Regions from separate parts of the Superficieibacter sp. genome, predicted to be linked through region 1. Evidence: predicted binding sites of a transcription regulator. Region 1 holds the regulator's gene; the other holds the start of a gene.
The links. The regulator Fur, encoded in region 1, represses iron uptake genes when iron is present. The targets are predictions, from matches to a motif close to ATAATAATGAGAACNACTATCAA.

Region 1 (10,811 bases):
TGTGGTGCATAAAGCTGTAGTAGCTTTCCGGGTGTTCTTTCGGCAGGCCAACGTACTCGTCCATGTTAAAGGTCACAACATGCTTAAAGCTCACTTCGCCTGCTTTGTGCATCTCAACCAGCGCTTTATAAGCAGTCAGCGGGGTGCCACCGGTAGGCAGGCCAAGAATAAACGGGCGATCCGCAGTCGGTTTGAAGGCGTTGATGCGGTTAACGATGTGACGTGCTGCCCATTTTCCGACCTGATCGGCCGTTGCCAGTGGAATCAGTCTCATTTTTTCACCTCTGAAGTATAAGAAAAAAGTGTGCAGATTGAGCGTGTATCCAGTGATAAGAGTAATGCACTTTGCCACCGAGCGGGGTCAATCCGTTTTGATTTTTTGAATAATAAAATAAGTTTTGTCATGTGACCAGCGATATGGCGAAGTTAATACGATATTTGGTGATTGGAGTCACAAAAAAGAGGTGTTTAATTTGCGATACGAATTAATTTTCCAGACACTCATAAGCTAGGTGAATGTAAGTGATGGTTAGTATATTTATCTCACAATAAAAAGGCTGTTTTAAACAAGCCTTATCAGGGTCTCATAGGGGGAACAGGAATGAACATTTTAGGTTTTTTTCAGCGGCTGGGTAGGGCGTTACAGCTTCCCATCGCTGTTTTACCCGTCGCAGCGCTGCTGCTACGTTTCGGTCAGCCCGATCTGCTTAACGTGCCGTTTATCGCACAGGCAGGCGGCGCAATCTTCGATAATCTGGCGTTAATCTTTGCCATCGGCGTGGCGTCAAGCTGGTCGAAAGACAGCGCGGGCGCAGCGGCACTGGCGGGGGCGGTGGGCTATTTCGTACTGACCAAAGCTATGGTTACCATCAACCCGGAAATCAACATGGGCGTGCTGGCCGGTATCATCACCGGTCTGGTCGGCGGGGCAGTGTACAACCGCTGGTCCGATATCAAACTGCCGGACTTCCTGAGCTTCTTCGGCGGCAAACGCTTTGTGCCGATTGCCACGGGCTTCTTCTGCCTGATCCTGGCGGCGATTTTTGGCTACGTCTGGCCGCCGGTACAGCACGCAATTCATTCCGGTGGTGAATGGATTGTCTCTGCAGGCGCACTGGGTTCCGGTATCTTCGGCTTTATTAACCGTCTGCTGATCCCAACCGGCCTGCATCAGGTGCTGAATACTATCGCCTGGTTCCAGATTGGTGAATTTACCAACACGGCGGGCGTGGTGTTCCACGGTGACATCAACCGCTTCTATGCCGGTGACGGCACGGCCGGGATGTTTATGTCCGGCTTCTTCCCGATCATGATGTTCGGCCTGCCGGGTGCGGCGCTGGCGATGTACCTTGCTGCGCCGAAAGCGCGTCGTCCGATGGTGGGCGGTATGCTGCTGTCTGTGGCTATCACCGCGTTCCTTACCGGTGTTACCGAGCCGCTGGAATTCCTGTTCATGTTCCTGGCTCCTCTGCTGTATCTCCTGCACGCGCTGTTAACCGGGATCAGCCTGTTTGTGGCGACCGCGCTGAATATTCACGCGGGCTTCTCCTTCTCTGCGGGTGCCATCGACTATGCGTTGATGTACAACCTGCCCGCCGCCAGCAGCAACGTCTGGATGCTGATGGTCATGGGGCTGATCTTCTTCGCTATCTACTTCGTGGTGTTCAGCGCGGTGATCCGCATGTTCAACCTGAAAACGCCGGGTCGTGAAGATGAAGAAGTCAATATTGTTAAAGAAGAAGCGAACAGCAACACGGAAGAAGGCTTGACCCAACTGGCAACCAACTACATTGCGGCGGTTGGCGGTACGGATAACCTGAAAGCCATCGATGCCTGCATTACCCGTCTGCGTCTGAACGTGGTCGATTCTGCCCGCGTCAGCGATGCGATGTGTAAACGCCTCGGTGCGTCCGGGGTGGTGAAACTGAATAAACAAACCATCCAGGTCATTGTGGGGGCGAAAGCCGAATCGATCGGTGATGCGATGAAACGCGTGGTGGCACGTGGTCCGGTCGCGGCATCCGCAGCGGACGCCGCCGCTCCGACAGCAACAGTGGCAGCGGTTAAACCGCAGGCAGTTGCCAATGCCCGCGTGATTGCTGAACTGGTTTCGCCGATCACCGGTGAGATTGTGGCGCTGGAGCAGGTGCCGGATGAAGCTTTTGCCAGCAAAGCCGTCGGCGACGGCGTGGCGGTAAAACCGACGGATAAAATCGTGGTTGCACCTGCTGCGGGCACCATCGTGAAGATCTTCAATACCAACCACGCTTTCTGCCTGGAAACAGAAAACGGCGCGGAAATCGTGGTTCATATGGGCATCGACACCGTGGCGCTGAATGGTCAGGGCTTCAAGCGGCTGGTGGAAGAGGGCGCAACCGTGACCGCAGGCCAGCCGGTACTGGAACTGGATCTCGAGTTCCTCAACGCGAACGCGCGTTCGATGATTAGCCCGGTCGTATGCAGCAACAGCGACGATTATGCTGAACTGGTGCTGAAAGCGCAGGGTCAGGTTGTCGCCGGGCAAACGCCACTGTTTGAAATCAGAGGCTAACCGCTAACAGTAGCGTAAAGCGGCGGGGGAAACCTCCGCCGCTTTTTTTACCGCCATCCTCGCCATAATTCTTCTCCGTCACCCATTTAATAGTTGTCAGCCCGTCCTGCTTATAAGATCATACGCCGTTATACGTTGTTTATGCTTTGAGGAACCCGCGATGAGTGAGGCTGAAGCCCGCCCGACTAACTTTATTCGTCAGATTATTGACGAAGATCTGACCAGTGGTAAGCACACTACCGTTCATACCCGTTTTCCGCCGGAGCCGAATGGCTACCTGCACATTGGACATGCAAAATCCATCTGCCTGAACTTTGGCATCGCTCAGGATTATCAGGGCCAGTGCAATCTGCGCTTTGATGACACCAACCCGGCAAAAGAAGACATCGAATACGTTGAGTCGATCAAGAATGACGTGCAGTGGCTAGGTTTCCACTGGTCGGGCGACATTCGCTACTCCTCAAACTATTTTGATCAGCTGCATCAGTATGCGATTGAACTGATCAACAAAGGTCTGGCGTATGTTGACGAGCTGTCTGCCGATGAAATCCGTGAATATCGCGGCACGCTGAAAGAGCCAGGCAAAAACAGCCCGTATCGCGACCGCAGCGTGGAAGAAAACCTCGCGCTGTTCGAGAAAATGCGTACCGGCGGTTTTGAAGAAGGTAAAGCCTGCCTGCGCGCTAAAATCGACATGGCCTCGCCGTTTATCGTCATGCGCGATCCGGTTATCTACCGCATTAAGTTTGCCGATCACCATCAGACCGGCAGCAAGTGGTGCATCTACCCGATGTACGACTTCACCCACTGCATCAGCGATGCGCTGGAAGGCATTACTCATTCGCTGTGTACGCTGGAGTTCCAGGACAACCGTCGCCTGTACGACTGGGTGCTGGACAACATCACCATCCCGGTTCATCCGCGCCAGTACGAATTCTCGCGCCTGAATCTGGAATACACCGTGATGTCCAAGCGCAAGCTGAACCTGCTGGTCACTGACAAGCACGTTGAAGGCTGGGACGACCCGCGTATGCCGACTATCTCCGGCCTGCGTCGCCGGGGTTACACCGCCGCGTCAATTCGCGAATTCTGCAAGCGCATCGGCGTGACCAAGCAGGACAACACCATTGAAATGGCCTCGCTGGAATCCTGCATCCGCGAAGATCTGAATGAAAATGCCCCGCGCGCAATGGCGGTGATCGATCCGGTAAAACTGGTGATCGAAAACTACCAGGGCGAAAGCGAAATGGTCACCATGCCAAACCACCCGAATAAACCGGAAATGGGCAGCCGTGAAGTCCCGTTTAGCGCCGAAATCTGGATCGATCGCGCGGATTTCCGCGAAGAAGCCAACAAACAGTACAAGCGTCTGGTGCTGGGCAAAGAGGTGCGTCTGCGTAATGCTTATGTCATCAAAGCAGAGCGGGTGGAAAAAGATGCCGAAGGCAATATCACCACCATCTTCTGTTCTTATGATGCTGACACCCTGAGCAAAGATCCGGCTGACGGACGTAAAGTGAAAGGCGTTATTCACTGGGTCAGCGCCGCGCACGCGCTGCCGGTAGAAATTCGCCTCTACGACCGCCTGTTCAGCATTCCTAACCCTGGAGCAGCGGACGATTTCCTCGCCACCCTCAACCCGGAATCGCTGGTGATCAAACAGGGCTTTGCCGAGCCGGGTCTGAAAAATGCGCAGGCGGGTAAGGCTTATCAGTTCGAGCGCGAAGGCTATTTCTGCCTCGACAGCCGCTATGCCACGGCAGAGAAGCTGGTGTTTAACCGCACCGTAGGTCTGCGTGATACCTGGGCGAAAATCGGCGAATAAATTGTCGCTCTTGCTTTTAAAACGCCGCAGCTGCGGCGTTTTTACTTTCCTGCCTGCATAAAAAATCATAGTTATATTCGCGGCGCGAATTAATTCTCATTGACTTCCCCGATCATATTAATAACCGATAATATATTCCTCAAACTAATGTATTGGCTAATCATGCGCATACCTCGTCAGCACGGTATTCTTCGGCGCTGATATAAATGTTACAAGATGCGTTTAATTATGTGCGCTTCGTCATAATCCTGCATTTTACCCTTCTAAAAGTGTTGATAATTCGCGTCGCGAAAAATACTCTTTATGCCATCAGTCCGCCCACTTTTAGCGTGCTGCCTTGTAATTTTATTTTTTTATCGCCGCGTTAGTCGGCGTTTTTAAAGTCAAAGAGGATGAACTTATGCGTACGTTCAGTGGCAAACGTAGTACGCTGGCGCTGGCTATTGCCGGTGTCACCGCAATGTCTGGTTTTATGGCCGCATCGCAGGCCAGAGCTGAAGGGTTTATTGACGATTCCACCTTAACTGGCGGGATCTACTACTGGCAACGTGAGCGTGATCGTAAAGACGTCACCGACGAAGACAAATATAAAACCAACCTTTCGCACTCCACCTGGAACGCCAATCTTGATTTCCAGTCCGGTTATATCGCCGATATGTTCGGCGTTGATGTTGCCGCTTTTACCGCCATTGAAATGGCCGAAAACGGAGACAGCGCTCACCCGAACGAAATAGCGTTCTCTAAAAGTAATAAAGCCTATGACGAAAATTGGTCTGGCGATAAAAGCGGGATAAGCCTGTATAAAGCGGCGGCAAAATTCAAATACGGTCCGGCCTGGGCGCGGGCGGGTTATATTCAGCCAACCGGTCAGACGCTGCTGGCTCCACACTGGAGCTTTATGCCCGGCACCTATCAGGGGGCAGAAGCGGGGGCAAACTTTGACTACGGCGAAACCGGCGCGCTGAGCTTCTCGTATATGTGGACCAACGAGTACAAATCGCCGTGGCATCTGGAGATGGACAAATTCTACCAGAACGACCAGAAGACCAACGTCGATTACCTGCACTCCCTGGGCGCAAAATACGATTTCAAAAATAATTTTGTGCTGGAAGCGGCCTTTGGTCAGGCGGAAGGGTACATCGATCAGTATTTTGCCAAAGCCAGCTATAAAATCGATCTGGGCGGCAATCCGTTTACCACCAGCTATCAGTTCTACGGCACGCGCGATAAAGCCGATGACCATACCATTAACGATCTCTATGATGGCACGGCGTGGCTTCAGGCGCTGACCTTCGGTTATAAAGTGGCGGAAGTGGTGGATTTACGTCTGGAAGGCACCTGGGTGAAAGCGGACGGTCAGCAGGGCTACTTCCTGCAACGTATGACGCCGACTTACGCGTCTTCCAACGGTCGCCTTGATATCTGGTGGGATAACCGCTCTGACTTTAACGCCAACGATGAAAAAGCGGTGTTCTTCGGCGCGATGTACGATCTGAAAAACTGGGATCTGCCAGGCTTCGCGGTAGGCGCGTCTTATGTCTATGCCTGGGATGCTAAACCGTCCACCTGGCAGAGCAACCCCGACGCTTACTACGATAAAGACAGAAGCATCGAAGAGTCTTCGTACAGCCTGGATGCGGTCTATACCCTTCAGGACGGTCGGGCAAAAGGCACGATGTTCAAACTGCACTTTACCGAGTATGACAACCATTCTGACATTCCGAGCTATTCCGGCGGCTACGGCAACATCTTCCAGGATGAGCGCGACGTCAAATTTATGGTCATCGCCCCGTTTACCATCTTCTGACCGTCAGATGTGATGATAAAAAAACCAGCCGGATGGCTGGTTTTTTGTTTATTTGCTTACGCCGTCGTGAGCGTTGTCATCTTCCCGACAGTCGCCTTCCGCACAGTGCCCGTACAGGTAAAGGCTGTGGTTGGTAAGACGGATGCCGTGTTTCGAAGCAATCTCACGCTGGCGGGATTCAATAGAATCATCGCTGAATTCGATAACCTTGCCGCAGTCGAGGCAGATCAGGTGATCGTGGTGATGCTGCTGGGTCAGTTCAAAAACGGATTTGCCGCCTTCGAAATTATGGCGAGTCACAATGCCGGCATCGTCAAACTGGTTCAGTACCCGGTAGACGGTGGCCAGGCCAATCTCTTCGCCCATGTCAATGAGGCGTTTGTATAAATCTTCCGCACTGACGTGATGGTTGTCAGGCTCCTGAAGCACTTCCAGAATTTTTAACCGGGGAAGCGTGACTTTCAGGCCTGCCTTCTTTAATGCGGTATTGTTGTCAGTCATGCGGAATCTGTCCTGTTGCTATAAGATTCACTTCCTGGCAAGGAAGTATTTACAGAGAGTGCAACTGTCGTAACGCCTCTCATTATAGAACTGCGATGCCTGATTGAAAACTGCAAGTATCAGACAAAGTTAGCGTTTAAAACGAGGCACGGCCTGCAAAGTGGCGCACTGACCTCGTTAAATCAGTGGCTATTGTACAGGTATGTACTGAAAAGTTAAAAAAATGTAGCAATTATTTTGATTGCTTAAAACTATTAACAAGGCGCAGCCGCCGCTGCGCCTTTAATCATCAGGCGTTGATGATGTCTTTCAGGTGCAATTCTTCAGAAATCTGTTTTACCCACTGCTCTACGCGTTCAGCAGTCAGTTCTGGCTGGCGGTCTTCGTCAATCGCCAGGCCCACAAAGTGGTCGTCATCGACAAGACCTTTCGATGCTTCAAAATGGTAGCCAGCGGTCGGCCAGTGACCGACGATGGTCGCGCCGCGCGGTTCGATGATATCGCGGATGGTGCCTAACGCGTCGCAGAAGTATTCCGCGTAGTCTTCCTGATCGCCGCAACCAAACAGCGCTACCAGCTTACCGTTGAAGTCTACCTCTTCCAGCGTCGGGAAGAAGTCATCCCAGTCACACTGTGCTTCACCATAGTACCAGGTCGGGATGCCCAGCAGCAGAATGTCGTAACCGGCAAGGTCTTCTTTGCTGCTTTTGGCAATGTCATGCACATCGGCAACGTCCTTACCCAACTGCTTTTGAATCATCTTCGCGATATTTTCAGTGTTGCCTGTATCGCTGCCGAAAAAGATGCCTGTGATTGCCATGAGTGAAATAACCTCTTGATACTTATTGATATGGTGGTGGCGGATTGCACACGGATAAAGGCAATCATAGCAGAACAGAGAAGTACCCGGAAATAGCAATCGCGTCCGACTGCACTCTCTGCTACATGAAAGGGGATTCTGGACGACTTTTCAGACAATATCCTGCCCGCGCAGATGCGCAAGCTGAAGGAGCAACATTTCTTCGATCAGTTCACTGCGGCTGATTTCACGGGCTTCCGCCAGTTCGTTCAGCGCATCCACGGCATCGGCGTTAAGTTTTAACTCAACCCGCTTCAGGCCGCGCACTTTGTCACGCTTAAGCTGATTACGCTTATTGATGCGCAACTGTTCGTCACGCGAGAGGGGACTGGTTTTGGGTCTTCCCGGGCGACGCTCATTCGCGAACAGATCTATTGTCGTACGGTCCGTTTGTTCTTTTGCCATGATTCAGAGTGACTTCGGGGGAAACGAGCAGCCGGGCCTTTGCCCGGTTGAGTAGCGCGCCATCATACATCAGTGCAGCAGGCACGCCAACGTCCGCAAGCAATCTGGCGTACGGACGTTGGATTTTTAATCACTGCTGCTCGTTCAGATAGCGGCGGATGGCCCGCAGCACCGCGTCCGGTTTTTCAGCGTGCACCCAATGACCGGCTCCGGCAATGACGTGCGCTTTGGCCTGCGGGAATTGCGCCAGCAGCGCATCGCGGTATTCAGCGGTGACGTATGGCGAATTACCGCCGGGAACGAACAGCGCCGGGCGATCCCACGCCGGAACCGTTTCCCAGCCGACGATATGTGGATATTGCTCCCACAGTACCGGCACGTTAAAGCGCCATTCGCCGTCAACGAACGATTTCAGTAAAAACTGGATCACGCCTTCTTCAGCAATAATGTCGCGCATGACCGTCGCGGCCTGCTGGCGCGTGGTGCTGGCGGCAGCGGTGACGGCGTTAATGGCGGCAAAGATTTCATCATGGCGGCGGACCGCATAATTGACCGGGGCGATATCCAGCGCCACCAGGCCGTCAATGCGATCTTTTGCCAGCGCGGTCAGCGCCATTACCGCTTTGCCGCCCATCGAGTGACCAATAAAGGTGGCTTTATCAATAGATAAGTCGTCGAGCGTATCAAGCAGATCTTGCGCCATCGCCGGATAGTTCATTTCAGGCGAACGCGGGGAAAGGCCGTGGTTGCGCATATCGACCTGAACGACGTCATAGTCGCTCACCAGATCGCGGGCGAGAATGCCGAGATTATCCAGGCTACCAAACAGGCCGTGAACCAGAACCACCGGTGAAGAGGTAGTCGAATTTTGTGCAGATAGCGTGCGAGTGTTTAATTTCATGGTAAAGATCTTTTTTTCGCTCTGGCAGGTTAGGGTATCATGGTGAACATTCTGCCGCCCGGCTGCAAGCGTTCAGAAGTTTCCTGACTTTTGCGGTCATCCTGGCCTGACGCTATCCGCAGTTGAGATTTGACCTTATAATCTCAATAACTTGTACTCTTAATTATCGTACTGGATAAAGATGAAAACGATCGAAGTTGATGATGAACTCTATCGCTATATTGCCAGCCACACGCAGCACATTGGTGAGAGCGCATCCGACATTTTACGGCGCATACTGAAGTTTTCCGCCGCATCACAGCCTGCCACACCGGTGAATAAAGAGGTCACTTCCCCCGCGCCAGTGGTGGAGAAAAAACCGGTTAACTCTCCTAAAGATAACGTTCGCGCAATGCGTGAACTGCTGTTATCTGACGAATATGCAGAGCAACGCAAAGCGGTGAATCGTTTTATGCTGGTGCTGTCTACACTCTATTCACTGGACAGCAACGCATTCGCCGAAGCCACTGAATCCCTGCACGGTCGGACCCGCGTTTATTTCGCCTCCGACGAGCAGACGTTGCTGCAAAGCGGTAATCAGACTAAACCGAAACAGGTGCCGGGCACCCCCTATTGGGTGATTACCAATACCAATACAGGTCGTAAATGCGGCATGATTGAACATATCATGCAATCCATGCAGTTCCCGGCGGAACTGACAGAGAAGGTTTGCGGCACTATTTAACCCTTGCATCAGAAGGACCAGGCAATGGCAGTTCACAATCGTGCGGGCCAACCCGCACAACAGAGTGATTTGATCAACGTCGCCCAGCTTACCGCGCAGTACTATGTACTGAAGCCGGAAGCAGGCAACCCGGAGCATGCAGTAAAGTTTGGTACTTCCGGCCATCGTGGCAGCGCGGCACGTCACAGCTTTAACGAACCGCACATTCTGGCGATTGCCCAGGCCATCGCGGAAGAGCGCGCCAAAAACGGTATCACCGGTCCTTGCTATGTCGGCAAAGACACCCACGCGCTGTCTGAACCGGCATTTATCTCGGTTCTTGAAGTGCTGGCGGCAAACGGCGTCGATGTGATCGTTCAGCAGAATAACGGCTTTACGCCAACGCCTGCAGTATCGAACGCTATCCTGGTCCACAACAAAAACGGCGGCGCGCAGGCTGACGGCATCGTCATTACGCCGTCGCACAACCCGCCGGAAGATGGCGGCATTAAATACAACCCGCCTAACGGTGGCCCGGCCGATACCAACGTCACTAAAGTCGTGGAAGATCGCGCCAACGCGCTGCTGGCAGATGGCCTGAACGGCGTGAAGCGTATTACGCTTGATGCCGCGATGGCTTCCGGTCACGTGAAAGAGCGGGATCTGGTACAGCCGTTTATCGAAGGGCTGGCGGAGATCGTCGATATGGCGGCGATCCAGAAAGCGGGCCTGACGCTGGGCGTCGATCCTCTCGGCGGCTCCGGTATCGAATACTGGAAACGCATTGCCGAGCACTACACGCTGAACCTGACTATCGTTAACGATCAGGTCGATCAGACTTTCCGCTTTATGCATCTGGATAAAGACGGCGTGATCCGTATGGACTGCTCCTCTGAATCAGCGATGGCGGGGCTGCTGGCGCTGCGCGACAAATTCGATCTGGCCTTTGCGAACGACCCGGATTACGACCGTCACGGTATCGTCACTCCGGCAGGACTGATGAACCCGAACCATTATCTCGCGGTTGCGATCAACTACCTGTTCCAGCACCGCCCGCAGTGGGGCAAAGACGTTGCCGTGGGTAAAACGCTGGTGTCTTCAGCGATGATTGACCGTGTGGTGAACGATCTGGGTCGTAAGCTGGTAGAAGTGCCGGTCGGCTTTAAATGGTTTGTGGATGGCTTGTTCGACGGCAGCTTTGGCTTCGGCGGCGAAGAGAGCGCGGGCGCTTCCTTCCTGCGTTTCGACGGCACGCCGTG
Region 2 (10,811 bases), on a different contig from region 1:
ACGCACTGCGCGGTTGGATTCGACGGGAAACCGAGGATCATCATTTTCGGTTTCGGATAACTTTCGCGGATCGCGCGCTCCAGCTCATTGAAGAAGTCCACGCCCTCCACCAGCGGAACCGATCGCACCTGCGCCCCGGCGATCACCGCGCCGTAAATATGGATCGGATAGCTGGGATTGGGCACCAGCACCGTATCGCCATGATCGAGCGTCGCCAGCATCAGGTGAGCCAGTCCCTCTTTCGAACCGATGGTAACAATGGCTTCACTTTCAGGATCGATATCCACCGCATAGCGTTCCTGATACCAGCGCGAAATAGCGCGGCGGAGGCGCGGGATCCCGCGAGAGGTGGAATAGCCGTGCGTATCCGGGCGCTGCGCCACGGTGCAAAGTTTTTCGACGATATGCGGCGGCGTGGCCCCGTCAGGGTTGCCCATACTGAAATCAATAATATCTTCGCCGCGCCGACGCGCAGCCATTTTCAGTTCAGCGGTGATGTTAAACACGTAAGGGGGAAGACGATCGATACGCGTGAAGCGGCGTTCAGGAGTGAACTCTGGCATAAATACCTCAGATGACGTTAGCGCCCGGACCGTCCGAGCGACGCTGCCGCAGATGCGGCCTCTTAAGAAAATAGCCTGAAAAAAAACACGCTGTCGAGAGGGCTGATGAAAAAAAGTTGCGCTCACCCAAAACGGGAAGTAAAAAATCAAGACCTATCTATAATCGTCCGCTTTATGGGTTAAATGAAATATATATTTAACACAATGATATAAATTTATTTACCTCACCTTCCCGGTGTCGACCCTGAAGACGCTGCTATCAGCGGAAGTCATCCAATCCCCTTTTATAATTGTGGATTTTCCTCATTATGATAACGAGCGTGTCGCTGGTCATCTGCTGCCAGGTTTTTTATCATAGTGTTTTCACACGATTTACACGGCTACCCCATGCACGAAATATTTACCATGCTGCTGGCGGTTTTTGATCGGGCAGCATTGATGCTGATCTGCCTGTTTTTTCTGATCCGCATCCGTCTGTTCCGCGAGCTGCTGCACAAATCCGCGCATACGCCGAAAGAACTGCTGGCCGTCACCGCTCTGTTTTCCCTGTTTGCCCTGTTCAGCACCTGGTCCGGGGTGCCGGTTGAAGGCTCGCTGGTCAACGTGCGGGTAATTGCCGTGATGTCCGGCGGCATTCTGTTCGGGCCATGGGTGGGGATCATTACCGGCATTATCGCCGGGATCCATCGCTACCTGATTGATATCGGTGGCGTCACCGCCGTTCCCTGTTTTATTACCAGCATTATCGCGGGAATACTGTCCGGGTTAATTCATCAAAAAGTCCCCAAAGCGCAACACTGGCGCGTTGGCATTGTCGGCGGAATGATCTGCGAAACGCTGACCATGATCCTCGTGGTGCTGTGGGCACCCACGCTGGCACTGGGGCTGGATATCGTGTCTAAAATCGGTGTCCCGATGATCCTCGGCAGCGTCTGCATCGGCTTTATCGTACTGCTGGTGCGCAGCGTGGAAGGTGAAAAAGAGGCCAGCGCCGCGCGGCAGGCTAAGCTGGCGCTGGATATCGCCAACAAAACGCTGCCGCTGTTTCGCAACGTTAACATCGAATCGCTGCGGCAGGTCTGCAATATTATCCGCCGCGATATCAATGCCGATGCGGTTGCCATCACCAACAACGAACGTGTGTTGGCCTACGTCGGCGTGGGCGAAGACAACTACCGCGATAACGACGACACCATCAGCCCAACCACCCGGCAGGCCATCGATTCGGGTAAAATCATCATTAAGAACAATGATGAAGCGCACCGCACGCCGGAAATTCATTCCATGCTGGTGATCCCGCTGTGGGAAAAAGGCATCGTCACCGGCACGCTGAAAATCTACTACTGCCACGCCCATCAAATCACCTCTTCTCTTCAGGAAATGGCGATTGGCCTGTCGCAAATTATCTCAACCCAACTGGAAGTGTCCCGCGCCGAACAGCTCCGGGAAATGGCAAATAAGGCAGAACTGCGCGCGCTGCAAAGTAAGATCAATCCCCATTTTCTGTTTAACGCGCTGAACGCGATTTCGTCGTCGATTCGCCTGAATCCGGATACCGCACGCCAGTTGATTTACAATCTCTCCCGCTATCTGCGCTATAACATTGAGTTAAACGACGATGAGCAGATCGACATCAAAAAAGAGCTTTATCAAATTAAAGATTACATCGCCATTGAGCAGGCGCGCTTTGGCGACAAGCTCACGGTCATTTATGACATTGATGATGAAGTCAGCTGCGTGATCCCCAGCCTGCTGATCCAGCCGCTGGTAGAGAACGCGATTGTTCACGGCATTCAGCCCTGTAAGGGTAAAGGCGTGGTGACGATCGGTATTGCCGAGTGCGGTAACCGGGTGCGGATCAGCGTGCGCGACACCGGTCACGGCATCGATCCGCAGGTCATTGAGCGCGTGGAAGCGAATGAAATGCCGGGAAATAAAATCGGCCTGCTGAACGTTCACCACCGGGTGAAGCTCCTGTATGGCGAAGGGCTGCACATTCGCCGCCTGGAGCCGGGCACCGAAATCACGTTTTATGTGCCGAACCAGCGTACGCCGCAGCCTGCGCCCGTAACGCTGCTGCAATGACCGGAGAAAACGATGAAAGTCATAATTGTTGAAGACGAAATCCTGGCGCAGCAGGAGCTAAGCTGGCTCATAAAAGAGCACAGCCAGATGGAGATCGTCGGCACTTTTGACGACGGGCTGGACGTGCTGAAGTTTTTACAGCACAACAAGGTCGATGCCCTGTTTCTGGATATTAATATTCCGTCGCTGGACGGCGTTCTGCTGGCGCAGAATATCAGTCAGTTCGCGCATAAGCCGTTTATCGTGTTTATCACCGCGTGGAAAGAGCACGCGGTCGAAGCGTTTGAGCTGGAAGCCTTTGATTACATCCTCAAGCCTTACCAGGAATCGCGCATTATTACGATGCTGCAAAAGCTGGAAAGCGCGTGGCAATCGCAGGCCAGTCCCGGCGTCAGCGCCCCGGTAGCCCGTGAAAACGACACCATTAATTTGATTAAGGATGAACGGATTTACGTCACGCCGATCAACGATATTTATTATGCCGAAGCCCATGAAAAAATGACTTTCGTTTATACGAAGCGGGAGTCGTGGGTGATGCCGATGAATATTACCGAATTTTGCAGCAAGCTGCCGCAGGCGCATTTTTTCCGCTGTCACCGCTCGTACTGCGTCAATCTGAATAAAATCCGCGAAATTGAGCCGTGGTTTAACAATACTTACATTCTGCGACTGCGCGATCTGGAATTTGAAGTACCGGTGAGCCGCAGCAGGGTAAAAGAGTTTCGCCAGTTAATGCACCTGTAAAAACGCCCGGTCAGACCGGGCGCGTTTTTTACAGGGTCTGCCCCAGCGTCTGGCGCAGGTGCGCGCCGGAACCCAGAAGGCCGGGGTTGTCGTGGACGATCAGATAAACGGGGATATCCTGCACGTATGCCTTGAAGCGGCCTTTGTCTTCAAAGCCGCCGCGAAAACCCGAAGCGGTGAAAAACTCGAGGAAGCGCGGGACGATGCCACCTGCGATATACACGCCACCAAAGGTGCCAAGCGTCAGCGCCAGGTTGCCGCCGAAGCGTCCCATGATCACGCAGAACAGGGACAGCGCACGACGACAGTCGATGCAGCTATCTTCCAGCGCGCGAGTGGTGATGTCTTTCGGCTGAAGGTTCTCCGGCAGGCGGCCGTCGGATTTAACGATCGCCCGGTAAAGGTTAATCAGCCCCGGCCCGGAAAGCACGCGCTCGGCGGAAACATGTCCCAGTTCGGCACGCAGCTCTTCGAGAATAATCGCTTCTTCTTCGCTGTTTGGCGCAAAATCAACGTGGCCGCCCTCACCCGGCAGGCTGACCCAGCGTTTATCGACGTGAACCAGATGCGCCACGCCCAGTCCGGTTCCTGCGCCGTAAACGGCGATCGGTTTGCCTTCCACCGGCGCTGCACCGCCAAACTGGATCAGGTGCTCTGGTTTGAGCATCGGGATCGCCATTGAAACGGCAGTAAAATCGTTGATAATTTCCAGATGGTCAAAGCCGAGATTTTTTTGCATTTCGGCAATCGAGAACGCCCAGGTGTGGTTAGTCATCGCTACCCAGTCACCGGTAATCGGGCAGGCAATGGCAATACAGCCATCCTCGACCTCAACGTTGTGTTCCTTCAGGTAGACGCTGACCACAGCTTCGAGGCTGGGGTAATCCAGCCCCGAATAGGTTTTCGCCTGAGAAATTTCGCCGGTGGCAACATCGCATAACGCTAAGCGCGCGTTAGTGCCTCCCACGTCCCCCACTAAAGCATACTTTGTCATTCTTTTACTGCTCCGCTAAAGTCAGAATAAATCTTTTGGCACACTGTAAATTCATGGCGTCCTGACAACAAGCCCAGAGTGTAAGTGCCCACGGATTATAGATCTGTGTCACATAATAACTTTAACGTTTCAGCACCATTTGCACTAACGCCTTCTAAAACGTCGGCAACGTGATGCACATCATTCAGCTAAAAGGAAATCATCATGCTCCATCCGCGAGCCAGAACTCTGTTGATACTGTCATTACCGGCTCTGTGTATCGGCATTGCGTCCAGCGTGATCCTGATTGTGGTGATGAAAATTGCCGCCGGATTGCAGTTCGCATTATGGACCCGTCTCCCTGCACGTCTGGGCGTGGCGCTGGATTCCCCGCTGTGGATTGTGCTGGTGCTGACTCTGACCGGGATCGCAGTAGGGTTGCTGATCAAGTATAGCGCAGGCCACGGCGGGCCTGACCCGGCCACGGAGCCGCTTATCGGTACGCCGGTGCACCCGGTAGCGCTTCCGGGACTGGTTCTCGCCTTAATTCTCGGTCTGGCGGGCGGCGTGAGCCTCGGACCGGAGCATCCGGTGATGGCGGTTAACGTCGCGCTGGCCGTGACCGTGGGCGCACGTTTTTTCCCCCGCGTCAGCGCACTGGAATGGACCATCCTCGCCGCCGCAGGCACTATTGGCGCGCTGTTTGGTACGCCGATTGCGGCGGCGCTGATTTTCTCCCAGACGTTAAGCGGCAGCAGCGACGTCCCACTGTGGGACCGTCTTTTTGCGCCGTTGATTGCCGCCGCAGCCGGTTCGCTCACCACCAGCCTGCTCTTTCAGCCTGATTTTTCGCTGGCGATCCCGCACTATACCCGGATGCGGCTGGTAGACGTTTTTAGCGGTATGGTCGTCGTGGCGCTTTCGGTGGCGGTCGGGATGGTGGCGGTATGGTGTTTACCGCGCCTCCACGCGCTGATGCACCGGCTTAAGCATCCGGTGCTGATCCTCGGTGTTGGCGGTTTCGCTCTCGGCATTGTTGGGGCGATCGGCGGTCATATCACCCTGTTTAACGGGCTACAGGAAATGCAGCAACTGGGCTTCAGCCAGACGCTGAGCGCCTCCGATTTTCTGCTCATCGCCCTGATTAAACTGATCGCGCTGGTCATAGCCGCCGCCAGCGGCTTTCGCGGCGGGCGCATCTACCCGGCGGTATTTGTAGCGGTGGCGCTGGGGCTGGGGCTGCACGCCCATGTGGATGCGGTTCCTGCGGCTATTACCGTCTCCTGCGCGATCCTCGGCCTGATGCTGGTAGTGACCCGCGATGGCTGGCTGAGCCTGTTTATGGCGGCGGTGGTAGTGCCGGATACCACGCTGCTGCCCCTGCTGTGTATTGTGATGTTACCGGCATGGCTGCTGCTCGCCGGTAAGCCCATGCTGATGGCTCCGCGCAGGAAAGACTAAGGTTCTGATTTTGTGAGCGTCAGCGAGTAATTACGCCAAAAACCCTGTACTGTGTAAACGCATACATTCGTTGATTACAGAGGATAACAGCATGGTTTACCAGGCAGATCCCGCCCGCTACCAGACGATGGAATATCGTCGCTGTGGTCAGAGCGGGCTGAAACTTCCGGCGGTGTCGTTAGGGTTATGGCATAACTTTGGCGATGCGACGCTGGTGGAAAAAAGCCGCCAGCTTCTGCAACACGCATTCGACCTGGGCATTACCCATTTTGATCTCGCCAACAACTATGGGCCGCCTCCCGGCTCGGCAGAAAGCAACTTTGGCCGCATTCTTCGCGAAGATTTTCTGCCGTATCGCGACGAACTGATCATCTCCTCAAAAGCAGGCTATACCATGTGGGATGGCCCGTATGGTGACTGGGGATCGCGTAAATATCTGATATCAAGTCTCGATCAAAGCCTGAAACGGATGGGTCTTGAGTACGTCGATATTTTTTATCACCATCGTCCTGACCCGGAAACACCGCTTGTCGAAACCATGCGCGCGCTGGATCACCTCGTGCGACAGGGCAAAGCGCTGTATGTCGGGCTTTCCAACTATCCGGCGGATCTGGCACGTCAGGCCATTGAGATCCTGGACGACCTTGGCACGCCGTGTCTGATCCACCAGCCAAAATATTCGATGTTTGAGGGCTGGGTTGAGGGCGGCCTGCTGGATGTACTTCAGGAGAAAGGGGTAGGCAGTATTGCGTTTTCACCGCTGGCAGGCGGGCTGCTGACCGATCGCTATCTGAACGGCATTCCACCAGATTCCCGTGCCGCCAGCGGCAGTCGTTTCCTGAACCCGGAGCAAATTACCGAGGCTAAGGTGGATATTATCCGTCAGCTTAACGCGCTGGCGGAAAAGCGTGGGCAGAAGCTCTCGCAAATGGCGCTCGCCTGGGTCTTACGCGGCGACCGGGTGACTTCCGTGTTAATCGGTGCCAGCAAAACCGCGCAGCTTGATGATGCGGTCGGGATGCTGCAAAACCGTCACTTCAGCGAACAGGAATGTGCCACGATTGACGCGTTGCTCAACAGCATCGACTGACATCTTTTTTAACAAAAAATGCGCCTGCACGTGATTTAGGAGTTAATCGGATGCTACGGGGCTTTACCGCCCCGTAATATTTGGTTAACAGGCCGACAGTGGCCCCGACCGTGAAGGAGAAAACTATGCTCAGGTCGCTTATTCTGGCGGCGGTATTAGCTGCCGCAGCCATCCCCACCTTAGCCAGCGCGGAGGAAATAACTCTGCTGCCATCCGTGAAGTTACAAATCGGCGATCGCGATCGCGGCGGTAACTACTGGGACGGCGGACACTGGCGCGATCGGGATTACTGGCACCGTAACTACGAGTGGCGGCAGAATCGCTGGTGGCGACATGAACCGCCCCGCCATCGTGGATGGGACGACCGCCGGGCTTATGAACGCGGCTACCGCGAAGGCTGGCACGATCGCAATGACCGTCGTGGACCTCCGGGACGCGGACGCGGTCATCACGGGCATCATCATTAAAAAAACGCCGTGGTCTGCATCAGGCCACGGCGTTTTATCAGACTAAATCAACTAATGTCCCTACCAGCAGCCAGCCATTCAGCACCACCACCAGCACGACAATGGTCCAGCCGGTACGCTTAATCAGCGGGCTGTTAACCAGTTCGCCCATCAGCGCGCGGTTGCTGGTGAATATCAGTAGCGGCACCAGCGCCAGCGCAATACCAAAGCTCAGCAGGACCTGGCTCATCACCAGAATGCGGGTTGGGTCCAGCCCCATCATAATCACGATAAACGAAGGCAGCATCGTTACCGTCCGGCGCACCCACAGCGGAATATGAAAACGGATGAAGCCCTGCATGACTACCTGCCCTGCCAGGGTGCCAACGACGGTTGATGACAATCCAGCCGCCACCAGACTCAGACCGAAGACCGTTGCCGCCGCATGGCTCAGCAGGGGTTCAAGGGTCAGATACGCTTGTTCCAGATCGGCAATGCCAGTGTGACCATTAAAATGGAATGCGGCGGCGGCAGTCGCCATCATCGCCAGATTGACAAAACCGGCAATGGTCATGGCAAACGCCACGTCCCAGCGCGTGGCTGAGTAGCGCTCTTTGCGCGTCCCCGCATGTTGATTCTGGGTCAGCGAAGAGTGCAGATAAATAACGTGAGGCATAATCGTCGCGCCCAGCACGCCAGCGGCTAAAAATACCGCGTCCGTTCCCGGCAAAGAAGGAATAATCATCCCCTTCGACAGCGCCGCCAGTTCCGGCTGAGAAAAAATAAGTTCGACAATATAAGCGGCGGCAACAAACAGCAGCAGCCCGCCGATCACCACTTCCAGCGGTTTTTGCCCGCGTCGCTGAAGCATCAGGATCAGAAAGGTGGCAATCCCGGTCAGCACCGCGCCCTGAAGAAGGGACACGCCGAGCAGCATTTTAAAACCTATCGCCGCGCCAATAAATTCCGCTAAATCGGTCGCCATTGCGATGATTTCTGCCTGCACCCAGTAAAACCAGACTAGCGGGCGCGGATAATGGTCGCGGATTTGTTCTGCGAGGTTTTTACCGGTAGCAATGCCGAGTTTAGCGGACAGCACCTGAATCAGCATCGCCATCAGGTTCGCCCAGACCACCACCCACAGTAGCTGATAGCCGAAACTCGCCCCGGCCTGAATATTAGTGGCAAAGTTGCCCGGATCGATATAACCAATGGCAGCAATGAATGCCGGTCCCATTAACGCCAGCCTCAGCTTACGCGCTGCCCTGCCGGTACTGCTATCAACGCGACTGTTGCTCATTCTCTGCCTCTTAAATATAGCCTTTGCTATGTTTCATGCTATCAAAATGAGAATGATTATCAAGATCATTAAGAAATGTAAAATTGATTTCTCTGATAGATGTGAACGATAGACGGGCTGGATGCCTGGTGGAGGCATTATTTGTTTTCAATATGGAGACGATGTTAACAGAGTAGTACATTGACGCAACTTTTCACTATTTTACCCGACATAATTAAAATGTCTGGTAGATCACTATTTTTGAGATAGCTCACAGGAACTTACTATAATGCGCGTTTGATCTCGTTTTCTTTAGTGTTGTTACATAGAATGTGCACGAAAACTAAACCTGCCTCATATTCGGAGCAAATATGTCCGCCGTTCTGCACTTTATCCTGGCGTTAGTCGTTGTTGCGTTGCTCGCTCTGCTGGTCAGCAGCGACCGTAAAAAAATTCGTATTCGTTATGTCGTTCAACTGCTTGTAATTGAAGTTTTGCTGGCCTGGTTCTTCCTGAACTCAAATATCGGCCTCGGCTTCGTACAAGGCTTCTCCGAAATGTTCGAAAAGCTGCTTGGCTTTGCGAACGAAGGCACCAACTTTGTCTTCGGTAAAATGAATGATGAAGGCCTGGCATTCTTCTTCCTGAAAGTGCTGTGCCCTATCGTGTTCATCTCCGCACTAATCGGTATTCTCCAGCATATTCGCGTGCTGCCGGTAGTGATCCGGGCGATTGGTTTTGTTCTGTCTAAAATCAATGGCATGGGTAAGCTGGAATCCTTCAACGCCGTCAGCTCGCTGATCCTGGGGCAGTCAGAGAACTTTATCGCGTATAAAGATATTCTCGGCAAGATGTCGCGCAACCGCATGTATACGATGGCGGCCACGGCGATGTCTACAGTTTCCATGTCCATCGTTGGCGCATACATGACCATGCTTGAACCTAAGTATGTTGTCGCCGCGCTGGTGCTGAACATGTTCAGTACCTTTATCGTGCTGTCGCTGATCAACCCGTACCGCGTTGATGCCAGCGAAGAAAACATTCAGATGTCGAATCTGCACGAAGGCCAGAGCTTCTTTGAAATGCTGGGTGAGTACATTCTGGCTGGTTTCAAAGTGGCGATTATCGTTGCCGCCATGCTGATCGGTTTTATCGCTCTGATTGCCGCGCTGAACGCCCTGTTCTCTACGGTAACCGGCTTCTTTGGTCACAGCATCTCGTTCCAGGAAATTCTGGGCTATATCTTCTACCCGGTTGCATGGGTGATGGGTGTGCCTGCTCATGAAGCGTTGCAGGTAGGCAGTATCATGGCAACCAAACTGGTGTCTAACGAATTCGTGGCAATGCTGGATCTGCAAAAAGTGGCCGCGTCGCTTTCTCCGCGTTCCGTCGGCATCATTTCCGTGTTCCTGGTGTCTTTTGCTAACTTCTCTTCTATCGGGATTATCGCGGGTGCGATTAAAGGCCTGAATGAAGAACAGGGCAACGTGGTTTCCCGCTTTGGTCTGAAGCTGGTGTACGGCTCTACGCTGGTGAGCGTGCTGTCCGCGTCTATCGCCGCGCTGGTACTGTAACCGCTCCTCTCTGAAAGCCGGGATTTCATCCCGGCTTTTTTACGCCTGTCGATCGCCGGATAAACGAAAAGCGTGGCAATCATGCCACGTCGAAAAGAGAATGCTGGAAATAAAAAACCCCCGCGTTAAGCGAGGGTCTGAATTTTGGTGGAGCTAAGCGGGATCGAACCGCTGACCTCTTGCATGCCATGCAAGCGCTCTCCCAGCTGAGCTATAGCCCCACATCATCTTTACGTACCAAACCTGATGGGAGCAGGATTTGGTGGAGCTAAGCGGGATCGAACCGCTGACCTCTTGCATGCCATGCAAGCGCTCTCCCAGCTGAGCTATAGCCCCGTTACGTAAAGCTTGTCGAGTTGACGGGCGGCATAATATGAATTCCCTTCCTCAGTGTCAACGGCAAAATCTATTTCCTTCTATCGATTGCTGAAAAAGCACGCAAACCTGTGATGTTGCGAGTTGCCTCGCAGCAAGGCGTTAATCTTGTCACGATTTCTTGTAAAATGATGGTATAACATGAACCACTAATTCCACACGACTATTCAGGAAATAGTATGATCAAGGAACGGATGACGCCGGATGAAATTGCACATCTC

Region 2: RT197_RS12885 (Nramp family divalent metal transporter) is a predicted target of Fur. The motif match lies at 8,703-8,725, and genes of this name have one in related genera.

The regions. Positions count from the first base shown of each region.
Region 1 covers NZ_DAMAPU010000004.1:53,100-63,910, reverse strand. Annotated here, with positions in the region: gene nagB (glucosamine-6-phosphate deaminase) at 1-274, opposite strand, end outside; gene nagE (PTS N-acetyl glucosamine transporter subunit IIABC) at 602-2,551, shown strand; gene glnS (glutamine--tRNA ligase) at 2,712-4,376, shown strand; gene chiP (chitoporin ChiP) at 4,777-6,183, shown strand; gene fur (ferric iron uptake transcriptional regulator) at 6,232-6,684, opposite strand; gene fldA (flavodoxin FldA) at 6,974-7,504, opposite strand; gene ybfE (LexA regulated protein) at 7,655-7,948, opposite strand; gene ybfF (esterase) at 8,079-8,849, opposite strand; gene seqA (replication initiation negative regulator SeqA) at 9,031-9,573, shown strand; gene pgm (phosphoglucomutase (alpha-D-glucose-1,6-bisphosphate-dependent)) at 9,598-10,811, shown strand, end outside.
Region 2 covers NZ_DAMAPU010000005.1:344,172-354,982, forward strand. Annotated here, with positions in the region: gene alaC (alanine transaminase) at 1-563, opposite strand, end outside; gene RT197_RS12855 (sensor histidine kinase) at 951-2,648, shown strand; gene RT197_RS12860 (LytTR family DNA-binding domain-containing protein) at 2,661-3,392, shown strand; gene glk (glucokinase) at 3,421-4,386, opposite strand; gene RT197_RS12870 (ion channel protein) at 4,591-5,826, shown strand; gene mgrA (L-glyceraldehyde 3-phosphate reductase) at 5,918-6,916, shown strand; gene RT197_RS12880 (DUF2502 domain-containing protein) at 7,042-7,383, shown strand; gene RT197_RS12885 (Nramp family divalent metal transporter) at 7,421-8,662, opposite strand; gene RT197_RS12890 (NupC/NupG family nucleoside CNT transporter) at 9,013-10,215, shown strand; tRNA gene RT197_RS12895 (tRNA-Ala) at 10,361-10,436, opposite strand; tRNA gene RT197_RS12900 (tRNA-Ala) at 10,476-10,551, opposite strand; gene RT197_RS12905 (YfeC-like transcriptional regulator) at 10,770-10,811, shown strand, end outside.